Salinivibrio kushneri: one gene and its partner. The protein of the gene in region 2 interacts with the protein of the main gene of each other region in a pairwise test. Links are inferred from orthologs where the notes say so. Each region holds a gene or a part of one and is shown on either strand. Other genes may lie near its edges.

What was found. Proteins that work in one complex are often made in the same cells at the same time.
Region 1: the proteins of mrdA (region 2) and N8M53_RS01020 interact in binary tests that used the Escherichia coli proteins (3 or more experiments, as listed by UniProt). The link is inferred for Salinivibrio kushneri from one-to-one orthologs.

Annotation. Positions count from the first base shown.
Region 1 is NZ_CP114588.1:208,147-213,790, forward strand. The notes cover bases 1,215-4,295. They hold N8M53_RS01020 (penicillin-binding protein 1A), read right to left. Parts: upstream 3,961-4,295; coding sequence 1,468-3,960; downstream 1,215-1,467. Other genes in these bases: oxyR (DNA-binding transcriptional regulator OxyR), read left to right, coding at 1,215-1,384; N8M53_RS01025 (hypothetical protein), read left to right, coding at 4,103-4,295. Also shown: N8M53_RS01010 (glutathione peroxidase), read right to left, coding at 1-335; more of oxyR, read left to right, coding at 476-1,214; more of N8M53_RS01025, read left to right, coding at 4,296-4,999; N8M53_RS01030 (PilN domain-containing protein), read left to right, coding at 4,996-5,577; N8M53_RS01035 (type 4a pilus biogenesis protein PilO), read left to right, coding at 5,574-5,644. UniProt on the Escherichia coli protein: Cell wall formation. Synthesis of cross-linked peptidoglycan from the lipid intermediates.
Region 2 is NZ_CP114588.1:722,270-726,448, forward strand. The notes cover bases 1,282-4,179. They hold mrdA (penicillin-binding protein 2), read right to left. Parts: upstream 3,722-4,179; coding sequence 1,841-3,721; downstream 1,282-1,840. Other genes in these bases: rodA (rod shape-determining protein RodA), read right to left, coding at 1,282-1,844; rlmH (23S rRNA (pseudouridine(1915)-N(3))-methyltransferase RlmH), read right to left, coding at 3,728-4,179. Outside these bases: N8M53_RS03535 (septal ring lytic transglycosylase RlpA family protein), read right to left, coding at 1-723; more of rodA, read right to left, coding at 726-1,281. UniProt on the Escherichia coli protein: Catalyzes cross-linking of the peptidoglycan cell wall. Responsible for the determination of the rod shape of the cell. Is probably required for lateral peptidoglycan synthesis and maintenance of the correct diameter during lateral and centripetal growth.

The DNA of each region.
Region 1 (5,644 bases), 510 kb from region 2 along the record:
ATGTCCATGCCATCGGTGAACTCGCCGTTACCGTCAGGCAGGACATGAATGTTGTCAGCATCTTGGTCGGCTTTCCAGGCGTTCATCACAAAGGTATCGTTGACGGACACACAGACAATGTCATCAACGCCGTATTGTTGGAACACCGGATATAGCTCGTTATAGCGTGGCAGGTGTGATGACGAACACGTGGGGGTGAACGCACCTGGCAGGCTGAATACAATCACGGTTTTATTGGCAAAAATGTCATCGGTGGTAACGTCTTTCCACTGGTCGCCTTCGCGAGTGCGGAATGTTACTTGTGGTACTGGCTGACCTTCTTTTGTTGCTGTCATGGTGATGTCCTTTCTTGATTTAAGTTTGTGGGCGAATGTGTCGCCGCGTTTTGATGGGAGTAGTATTACCGATTGCAATTGATAGCTCTAATCGCTTAATGCTATGGTTTTGATAGTTATCCTCTATAGAAGAGACAAAGATGAACATTCGTGACTTGGAGTACTTGGTCGCTTTGGCCGAACACCGACATTTTCGTAAAGCGGCAGAAGCGTGCTTTGTCAGCCAGCCGACCTTGAGTGGTCAAATCCGAAAGCTGGAAGATGAATTGGGTGTGAGTTTGTTAGAGCGAACCAGTCGCCGTGTGTTGTTCACCGATGCCGGTATGAGGTTAGTACAACAGGCACGTAACGTCTTGCGGGAAGTCACAATTTTGACCGAATTGGCTAGTGAGCAAGGGGAAAGCATGACAGGCCCTTTGCATATCGGCTTAATTCCTACTGTGGGGCCTTATTTACTGCCAAAGATCATTCCTATGCTGCGCGACCGTTTTCCTGATCTGGAGCTGTTTATTCACGAAGGTCAGACGCAGCAGTTAGTGCAGCAATTGGAAGAGGGCAAACTCGATTGCATCATTTTGGCCTCTGTAGAAGAAACCCAGCATTTAAAAGAGCTGCCACTTTATGATGAGCCGATGCTGCTTGCCGTGAACGAAAAACACCGTCTCGCCGATTGTGCAGAAGTAGCTTTGGATGTGCTGCAAGGAGAGACCTTGTTAATGCTGGGCGATGGGCATTGTTTGCGCGATCAGGCGATGGGCTTTTGCTTTAAAGTGGGGGCGCGTGAAGATCAGCGCTTTCGCGCCACCAGTTTAGAAACCTTGCGGAATATGGTTGCGGCAGGGAGTGGGATCACCCTATTGCCGCAGCTATCGGTGCCTGCCGATAAGCGAGATGGTGTGGTGTATATACCCACCACCTCACCAACACCATCTCGTCAAATTACTCTCGACTACCGTCCTGGCTCGCCGCTACGAGGACGTTATGAGCAGCTGGCTGATGCTATCCATGAACAAATGACCGCCGTGATGCATGATCGGGGTTGCCGCTAACTTGTCGCGTTATGTGTATATAAAAAGGCGCCCGCATGATGCGGGCGCCTTGATGTTACGTTGCTATTGACGATGCAACAGAGTTAGAACAGGGATTCTGTTTCTGACTCATAAATATTGCCATCAGATTGCGATGAGACATATTCAGTCGGCTCGGTCCCTTTTACAAAGTACTCGAACATCGAAGTATGATCGGTTTTTCGAGTCAACAGCCCTGTTTCGCGGTCAATACGCACTTTAACAATGCCAGGTGGGACGGTTTTATTCTGCTCAGGGACGTCCGCGAGTGCATGCTGCATAAAATCAATCCACGCGGGCTCGGCGGTTTTTGCCCCTGACTCTGCCCCGCGAATAGGCTGACGGTCGTCGCCCAAATTGGCATTGCGAGTGGTGCGGCCAAGCTTGCGAGAGTGATCATCAAAGCCCACCCATACCGTGGTCACAATGCCTGGGCCGTAGCCCGTGTACCACGTATCCTTGGAGTCATTGGTGGTACCGGTTTTACCACCAATATCACGCCGTTTGAGCGCTTGCGCGCGCCAGCCGGTGCCATTCCAGCCTGTCCCATAGCGCCAATCGCCGCCGCCCCAGATATTGCTTTGCATCATTTCACGTACCAAAAACGCATTCTGCTCATCAATCACTTGCTTGGCATGGCGCTGGGTAGTGGTGTCATCTTGCGCGAGCAAGTTCTGCTCATTAAACGGATTGGCCTCTTCCGTTTGCTGCTCGCAATTATCACAAATCACCGGTGGGTTAGCGCGATAAATCTCTTCACCGAATGGGGTTTCGACCCGATCAATGATAAAGGGCTCCATAAAATAGCCACCATTGGCAAACACGCTAAAGCCCTGTGCCATTTCAACCGGTGTCAAGCTGCCTGCACCAAGTGCAATGGCTTCTGCGCGCGGCAAGTCATCACGCTTAAAGCCAAAGCGGGTGAGGTAGTCGAGTGCGTCATCCAATCCCACGCGACGCAGCACCCGCACGGCCATCACGTTTTTCGATTGCGCCAGTCCAAGGCGAGCCCGCAGTGGTCCTTCATAACGTGGTGGTGAATTTTTCGGCCGCCAGGCCACACCCTGGCTGCGATCCCAGCGGTTAATCGGCGCATCATTAATCAAGGTGGCGAGTGTCATGCCTTCGTGCACGGCGGCGGAATAAATAAATGGTTTGATACTCGAGCCCACCTGGCGCACTGACTGTGTGGCACGGTTGAACTTGCTATGGACAAAGTTAAAGCCGCCCACCAAGGCTTTGATTGCCCCCGTTGAGGGTGACATAGAGACCAGTGCAGTGTTGGTGGTAGGGACTTGGGCCAAATGCCAGCTGTCATCGACTTGGCGAATAAACACTTGCTGACCACTGGCGAGGAACTCATCAGCACGCTTGGGCGCTGGGCCTTGGCGACTGTCAGTAATATAAGGCCGCGCCCAGTCTAGTCCCTCCCAGGGCAGTTCGATTTCACGGCCATTGGGTCCGACAACCTGTGCCGATTTAGCTTGAACATCAATCACGACGGCGGGCTCTAAGGGGCCGTAGCTGGGTTGATTGGCAAGATGGTCAACAATGCGCTGGTGCTGCCAGCGTTGGCTAGGCGCTTGCCATAAGGTCGCAACTGGACCACGGAACCCATGGCGGCGATCGTAGGCGAGAATGTTTTCCACTGCCGCCTCGTTAGCAGCCCGTTGCTTGTCAGCATCGACACTGGTGAAGATACGCACACCGGAGGTGTAGGCGTCGTCGCCGAACTGTTCGACTGCCCATGCACGTGCCATCTCGGCAACATAAGGTGCGGAAAGCTCGATTTCAGCGCCATGATAGCTCGCCACGATAGGTTCATTTTTGGCTTGCTGATATTCTGCGTTGGAAATGTAACCCTCTTTGAGCATCCGTCCGAGTACAACGTTGCGTCGCTCTGTCGCCCGTGACAGAGAATATAACGGGTTCATGGTGGAGGGCGCTTTGGGTAATCCGACAATCACTGCCATTTCGCTCAAGGTCAGTTGATCGAGGGTTTTACCAAAATAAACCTGTGCGGCCGCGCCGACCCCGTAAGCACGATAGCCTAAGAAGACTTTGTTGAAATAAAGCTCAAGGATCTCTTCTTTGTTCAGTAGCTGCTCGATATGCACGGCGATAAAAATTTCTTTTATCTTGCGCATAATCCGCTTTTCGTTAGAGAGGAAGAAGTTACGTGCCAGCTGCTGTGTAATGGTACTGGCCCCTTGCTTGGCCGTACCAGACATGGCCACCACCACCGCGGCGCGCACAATACCGATTGGGTCAATCCCTGGATGTTGGTAAAAGCGACTGTCTTCTGTGGCAATCAATGCATCAATCATCGGTTGAGGGATGTCCTCGAGCATGACGGGGATGCGACGCTTTTCACCGAACTGGGAGATCAACTCACCATCGGTGCTATAGACCTGCATCGGAGTCTGCAGCTCGACATTTTTTAGTGTCGCCACATCGGGGAGGTCAGGTTTTACATACAGGTAAAACCCAAAGATTGTAGTGACTCCAAGCACTGTGCAAACCAGTGCAAAGATAAGCAAACGCTTTATGAACTTCACCTGAGATTTCCCGTTTTGTTGCCGTTGAGCCGTTCAATAATCATACGTGAGTAGTATAAAGGCACCAGCATTAAAAATAACCCGTGATGAGGCCAGTTTTGTAAATACTGACTTCACGCTGACGTTGGGAGCCTAACACGAAATGATGCGAAGTTCGGCAGTTTTAGGTCTCGCTTTGGGGCAACAGACCAGTTATGCGGTGGCCATTAAGCCATCATCCGCGACTCAGCAGGTATTAAGCTTTCACACACTAACAGCCTGTCACGATGACAGCTTGGTTGAGTCGATCAAAACATTGAAAGCAACCATGCTCGACCCGCTACCTTGGTACCAGCGCTGGATGGCGACTGTGGTGATTGGTGTCGAAGATGACACGGTGATCAGCAAAACATTGACGGCGGCGGATGTTGATGATCCGTTAGAGCAAGAAACGACGGTCGGGCAGGCACTAAGCCAAGCACTCAATATGGACATCAGTGATCTCCTGTTCGACTTCTCTAAAAAAGACGTCGGGGCGCAGCCAGGAGACGCACATTATCAGGTGATCGCGTGTCGCCAATCCGCGTTAGCGCCCATCCTCGCTGCCTGTCGCCAAGCCAAACTAAACGTGCGTGTGGTGGACCGACAACAGCATGGTCTTCAAGCCTTGTATAAGGCGTTAGTAGCCTATCATCAACCCAGTGTTTGGCCACTTTGGTTACATTTATGTGCGGAGGCACTGACGGTAACCGGAAAACGCAGCGATGGGGAGGATTATCAGCAACGATTATCGCTGACCTCACCGAGACAGACAGACGCCGGTGATCTGTCCCACCAAGTGCTATGCCAACACATTGAACATGCTTATCAGGCCTACCTGACTCAAGCTGGTCGTCACTCAGAGGCCAGCGTTTGGTTAAGTGGTGATTGGCCGGAGAGTCTGCGCTCTCCCGCCCAGATAGCGTGCCACTTAATCAACCCCGGTGCGCCGTTTGGTTGTGAAAATTTGAACGCCCCTGCCTGTGTGGCGCTTGGACTGGCTCTGCGAGGTGCTCAATGATGGCCATCAACTTATTACCGTGGCGGGCACAAGCACAGCGTCGCCAACAGCGTGCTTTCGCCATTACCACGCTCATGGTCGTGGTGGTAACACTCCTGCTTGGCTGGACGGTCACAACAGTGCAGCAGCATAGGATAGAGAGCCAGCAAGGACGTAACCAACAGCTTGAACAAGGTATCAAGCAGTTTAAAAAAACCTTGGCTCAGTTTGAGCAACAAGATACGCAGCGTCGTGCGTTGCAGTCGCGATTGGGGTTAGTTAACCAATTGCAGCAACAGCGTAATAATGTGACTGCCGTGCTCAATTTTATTCCTCGTGTGATGCCTCCTGGGGCGTACCTTACCCGCATCGCGCAACAAGCGGAGCGTATTAGTCTGGAAGGCTGGGTTCACTCTAACGCGGAGCTTGCGCGTTTACTGGCGTCACTGGAAGCGGACCAAGCCGTAGACGAGCTTGATATAGAGACAGTCGTCACCAATGGCAAGGCGGTTGGACCCAATAAACGTTTCACGCTCAGCTTTTCCTTTACCCAGTATGTGGCCCCCGAGCGGCCAAGTGGCGAGGAGGATGCATCGTGATCGAATTAGACTGGCGACACCTCCCTTTTGCACCGCTGTGGGTCAAACTGAGTGTATGGACAATATT
Region 2 (4,179 bases):
GCGCATCGCTTGTTGCGCTTTTTCTCGATCATAAAAAGGACCAAAGCGAACACGATAAACGGTATCACGGCGGGCAATATGTGTAGGTAGACCATGGGTTTTCGCCAATTGTTCCGCTGTTTGATTGGCTTTTAGGCCATTCGATAGCGCGGCGAGTTGTACATAATAGGCATGATGGCGAGCGGAGTGCCATTCGTCATCCGCTGGTTTGCTCGGCGTTAGGAGGCGCAAGGACACGGGGGCGGTGCCCGTTTTTAGGACATCCAGCTTTTTGGCGGCAGCATAACTCAGGTCTATCAAGCGTTTATTGTGAAAGGGCCCACGATCGTTGACGCGTACAATCGCTGTTTTACCGTTATTCTGGTTAGTGACTTCCACGTAACTGGGCAGCGGAAGGGTTTTGTGCGCCGCAGACATGGAGTACATATCATACACTTCACCATTGGAGGTGCGATGGCCATGAAATTTCTCACCGTACCAAGAAGCAATCCCCGCCTCTCGGTAGCCTTTTGGATCACGTAAGATTTGGTAGCGCTGACCATTTAACGTGTAATCCTTGTTACCTGCGAGGCTGTAGGGCTCATATCTGGGTTGTGCGTTTTCTGCGTGAATAACTTGTGGCACCGTCTCAGGTGCTTTATCACTGTGCATGTCGTAGCGACCTTGTTGACTGCTGCATGCACTTAATAAGACGATAGCGCTAGAAATGATAATAGCTCGCATGTTTATGCCCTGGATAACATTTTACGATGAGTGTGAATAGACATCAGAATGCCAAAACCGGCCATCAAGGTGACCATGGAGGTGCCACCATAACTGATAAGCGGTAAGGGTACCCCAACCACAGGAAGAATGCCGCTGACCATGCCAATATTGACAAAAACATAAACAAAAAAGCTTAAAACGATACTGCCTGCCATCATTCGGCCAAATGCCGTTTGGGCGCGGCTGGCGAGCATCAGCCCTCGGCCAATCAAAAAGAGATACAAAGCCAGCAACACGCAGACACCAATCAACCCCCACTCTTCAGCGATGACGGCAAAAATAAAGTCGGTGTGCCGCTCAGGGAGAAACTCCAATTGGGACTGTGTCCCTTGCAACCAGCCTTTGCCGCTTAAGCCACCAGAACCAATAGCAATCTTAGACTGAATGATATGATAGCCCGCCCCCAAGGGATCGGACTCTGGGTTAAACAGGGTGAGTACGCGGGTGCGCTGATAGTCGTGCATCAGGAAAAACCAAAGCACAGGGACAAAACTGGCAAGCGCAATCACTGCTGCTGTAATAATTTTCCAGCTAATCCCGGCCAGAAACAAAACAAACACCCCTGAGGCGGCAATCAGTATTGATGTTCCCAAGTCGGGTTGCTTGGCAATCATAATAGTGGGAACAAACAGTAACACCAGCGCAATCAGCAAGTGGGTAAACTTGGGGGGGAGCGGGTCTTTGCCAATAAAGCGCGCCAGCATGAGCGGTACCGCAAGTTTAATGATCTCTGATGGCTGGAAAGTGACAAAACCGAGATCGAGCCAACGTTGTGCCCCTTTTGCGGTCTCGCCCACCAACAAAACGGCGGCCAGCAACACCACACCGATCGCATACAAATACGGCGCCCAAAATTCATAGTGACGAGGCGGTACTTGGGCAAGGGCGAACATGACAGCCAAAGCCAATAACATACGAATGGCCTGGCGTTCCATCATCACCATGCTTTGCCCACTGGCGCTATACATCACCACAAGCCCGAAGCCCATGAGTAATAGAATACCGACGAGCATCGGCAAGTCGAGGTGCAAGCGATCGAACAAAGAGCGTTTCGCGCTGACTTGGGCAAGTGAACTCATTGTTTAGCCTCTTTTGTCTCTTTGTCTTCTAACAAAATATGGTCGAAGATGCGGCGGGCAATAGGGCCACCGTTGCTCGAACCACCGCCAGCGTTTTCGAGTACCATAGAGACAGCGACTTCTGGGCTTTCAAAGGGCGCAAAACCGATGAAAAGTGCATGATCTCGCAGGTGTTCAGCAATTTCGTCCGCGTTATATTCTTCGTCTTCACCCAGCCCGAATACCTGCGCGGTACCTGATTTCCCGCCAGATAAATATTCCGCTGAACGGAATGAACGACGCGCGGTTCCTTTGCGGCCGTGGTTAACCAGTTGCATGCCTTTGAGGCCAACATCCCAATATTTATCGTCGACGCCTTTAATCGGAGGAAAGGGCTCGGCGTCGGGCTTGTGGGTGCCGTGTTCATCGCGTGTTTTGTTTAATAGTTTGGGCGCTTTGACTTCGCCACGGTTGATCAGCACCGTTAATGCTTTAACGATCTGCATCGGGGTTGCCGTCCAATAGCCTTGTCCAATCCCGACTGGAATCGTGTCACCTTTGTACCAAGGTTGGCGGTAGCGGCTCATCTTCCATTCGCGGTTAGGCATATTAGCGCTGCTTTCTTCTTGAATGTCGATGCCTGTGTATTGGCCAAAGCCAAACTTTTCCATCCACATAGAGAGTTTATCGATCCCCATGTCATAAGCAATTTGATAGAAGAAGGTATCAACTGACTCCTCGATCGATTGCACGATGTTTACGCGTCCGTGGCCCCACGGCAGCCAATCGCGGAAGGGGCGAGTGTCTGAGTTGGGGATCCGCCAATAACCTGGGTCATTACGCGTGGTTTTGGTGGTGACCACACCTTCTTCTAAAGCGGCGACAGCAATGAAAGGTTTCACCGTCGAGGCGGGGGGATAAATGCCAAGAGTGGCGCGATTTACCAAGGGACGATCTTTATCGTTCAGCAGCTGCCGGTATTGCTTGCCAGAAATACCGTGCACAAATAAGTTAGGATCATAGCTTGGGGTGGAGACCATGGCCAAGACACCCGAGGTGTCAGGGTCGACGACGACCACTGCACCTCTGCGATCCCCAAGGATGCCGCGCACATAGAGCTGCAGGTCAATGTCGAGGTTAAGAATCAGATCTTTGCCCGGCTGCGGCGGTACATATTTAAGTGTACGTATCACACGGCCACGGCTGTTCACCTCAACTTCTTGGTAGCCGGCTTTACCATGCAGTGTTGACTCGTAGTATTTTTCAATCCCTAGCTTGCCAATATCTCGGGTTGCTTTGTAGTTATTGAGCACCCCTTTTTGTCTTAGCTTGGCAATATCGCGATCATTAATCTTGGCGACATATCCGAGCACATGGGTGAGTGCGTCACCATAGGGATAATGGCGCTTTAAGTAGGCTTTGATTTCCACCCCAGAAAACTGATGCTGGTGCGCGGAAAAAATCGCGACTTCTTTGTCGGTGAGCTGAGTTTTCAATGCCACGGCATTAAAACGTCGCGAGCGGCGACGCTCTTTCTGGAAGCGCGTAATGTCTTTGTCGGTCAATGAAAGTAAGTCTTTTAGCTGAGCCAGGGTTGCCGGCATATCATCGACTTGTTCAGGGGTCACTTCTAAGTGATAAACGGGGCGGTTTTCAGCCAGTAACTTTCCGTTGCGATCGTAAATAAGCCCGCGGTTAGGGGCGACGGGGACAACTTTGATACGGTTATCGTTCGAGCGTGTTTGGTAGTCTTGGTGCTCGGTCACCTGAATATGATAAAGGTTAGTCAGGAGCACCCCAACCAGCGCCATAATACCGACAAAACAGACGATAGCGCGTCGTACAAACAAGGCCGCCTCGGCGCTGTGGTCTCGGATTTCAACTCGTTGGCGCTTCATCTTTGCTTATTCTCGATGATACGGATGATTGGTGGTCAAGCTCCACGCGCGATACAGGCTCTCGGCCATAATGATGCGCACTAGCGGGTGGGGGAGGGTCAGTGGTGACAGTGACCAGCTTTGCTCGGCGGCGGCTTTACACTGTGGCGCGAGCCCTTCTGGCCCACCGATCAAAATGGCGACATCGCGGCCATCAAGCTTCCACTTTTCCAATTGGTTAGCCAATTGCGGTGTATCCCAAGGCTTGCCGGGAATATCGAGTGTTACAATGCGGCTGCCACGACTGACCGCCGCCAGCATGGCTTCCCCTTCTTTTTGCAAGATGCGGGCAATGTCGGCATTTTTGCCACGCTTGCCGGCTGGCACTTCAATCAGCTCGAGTGGCATGTCTTTCGGAAAGCGGCGTTGGTATTCTTCAAAGCCTTGCTCTACCCATTTAGGCATTTTATTGCCGACCG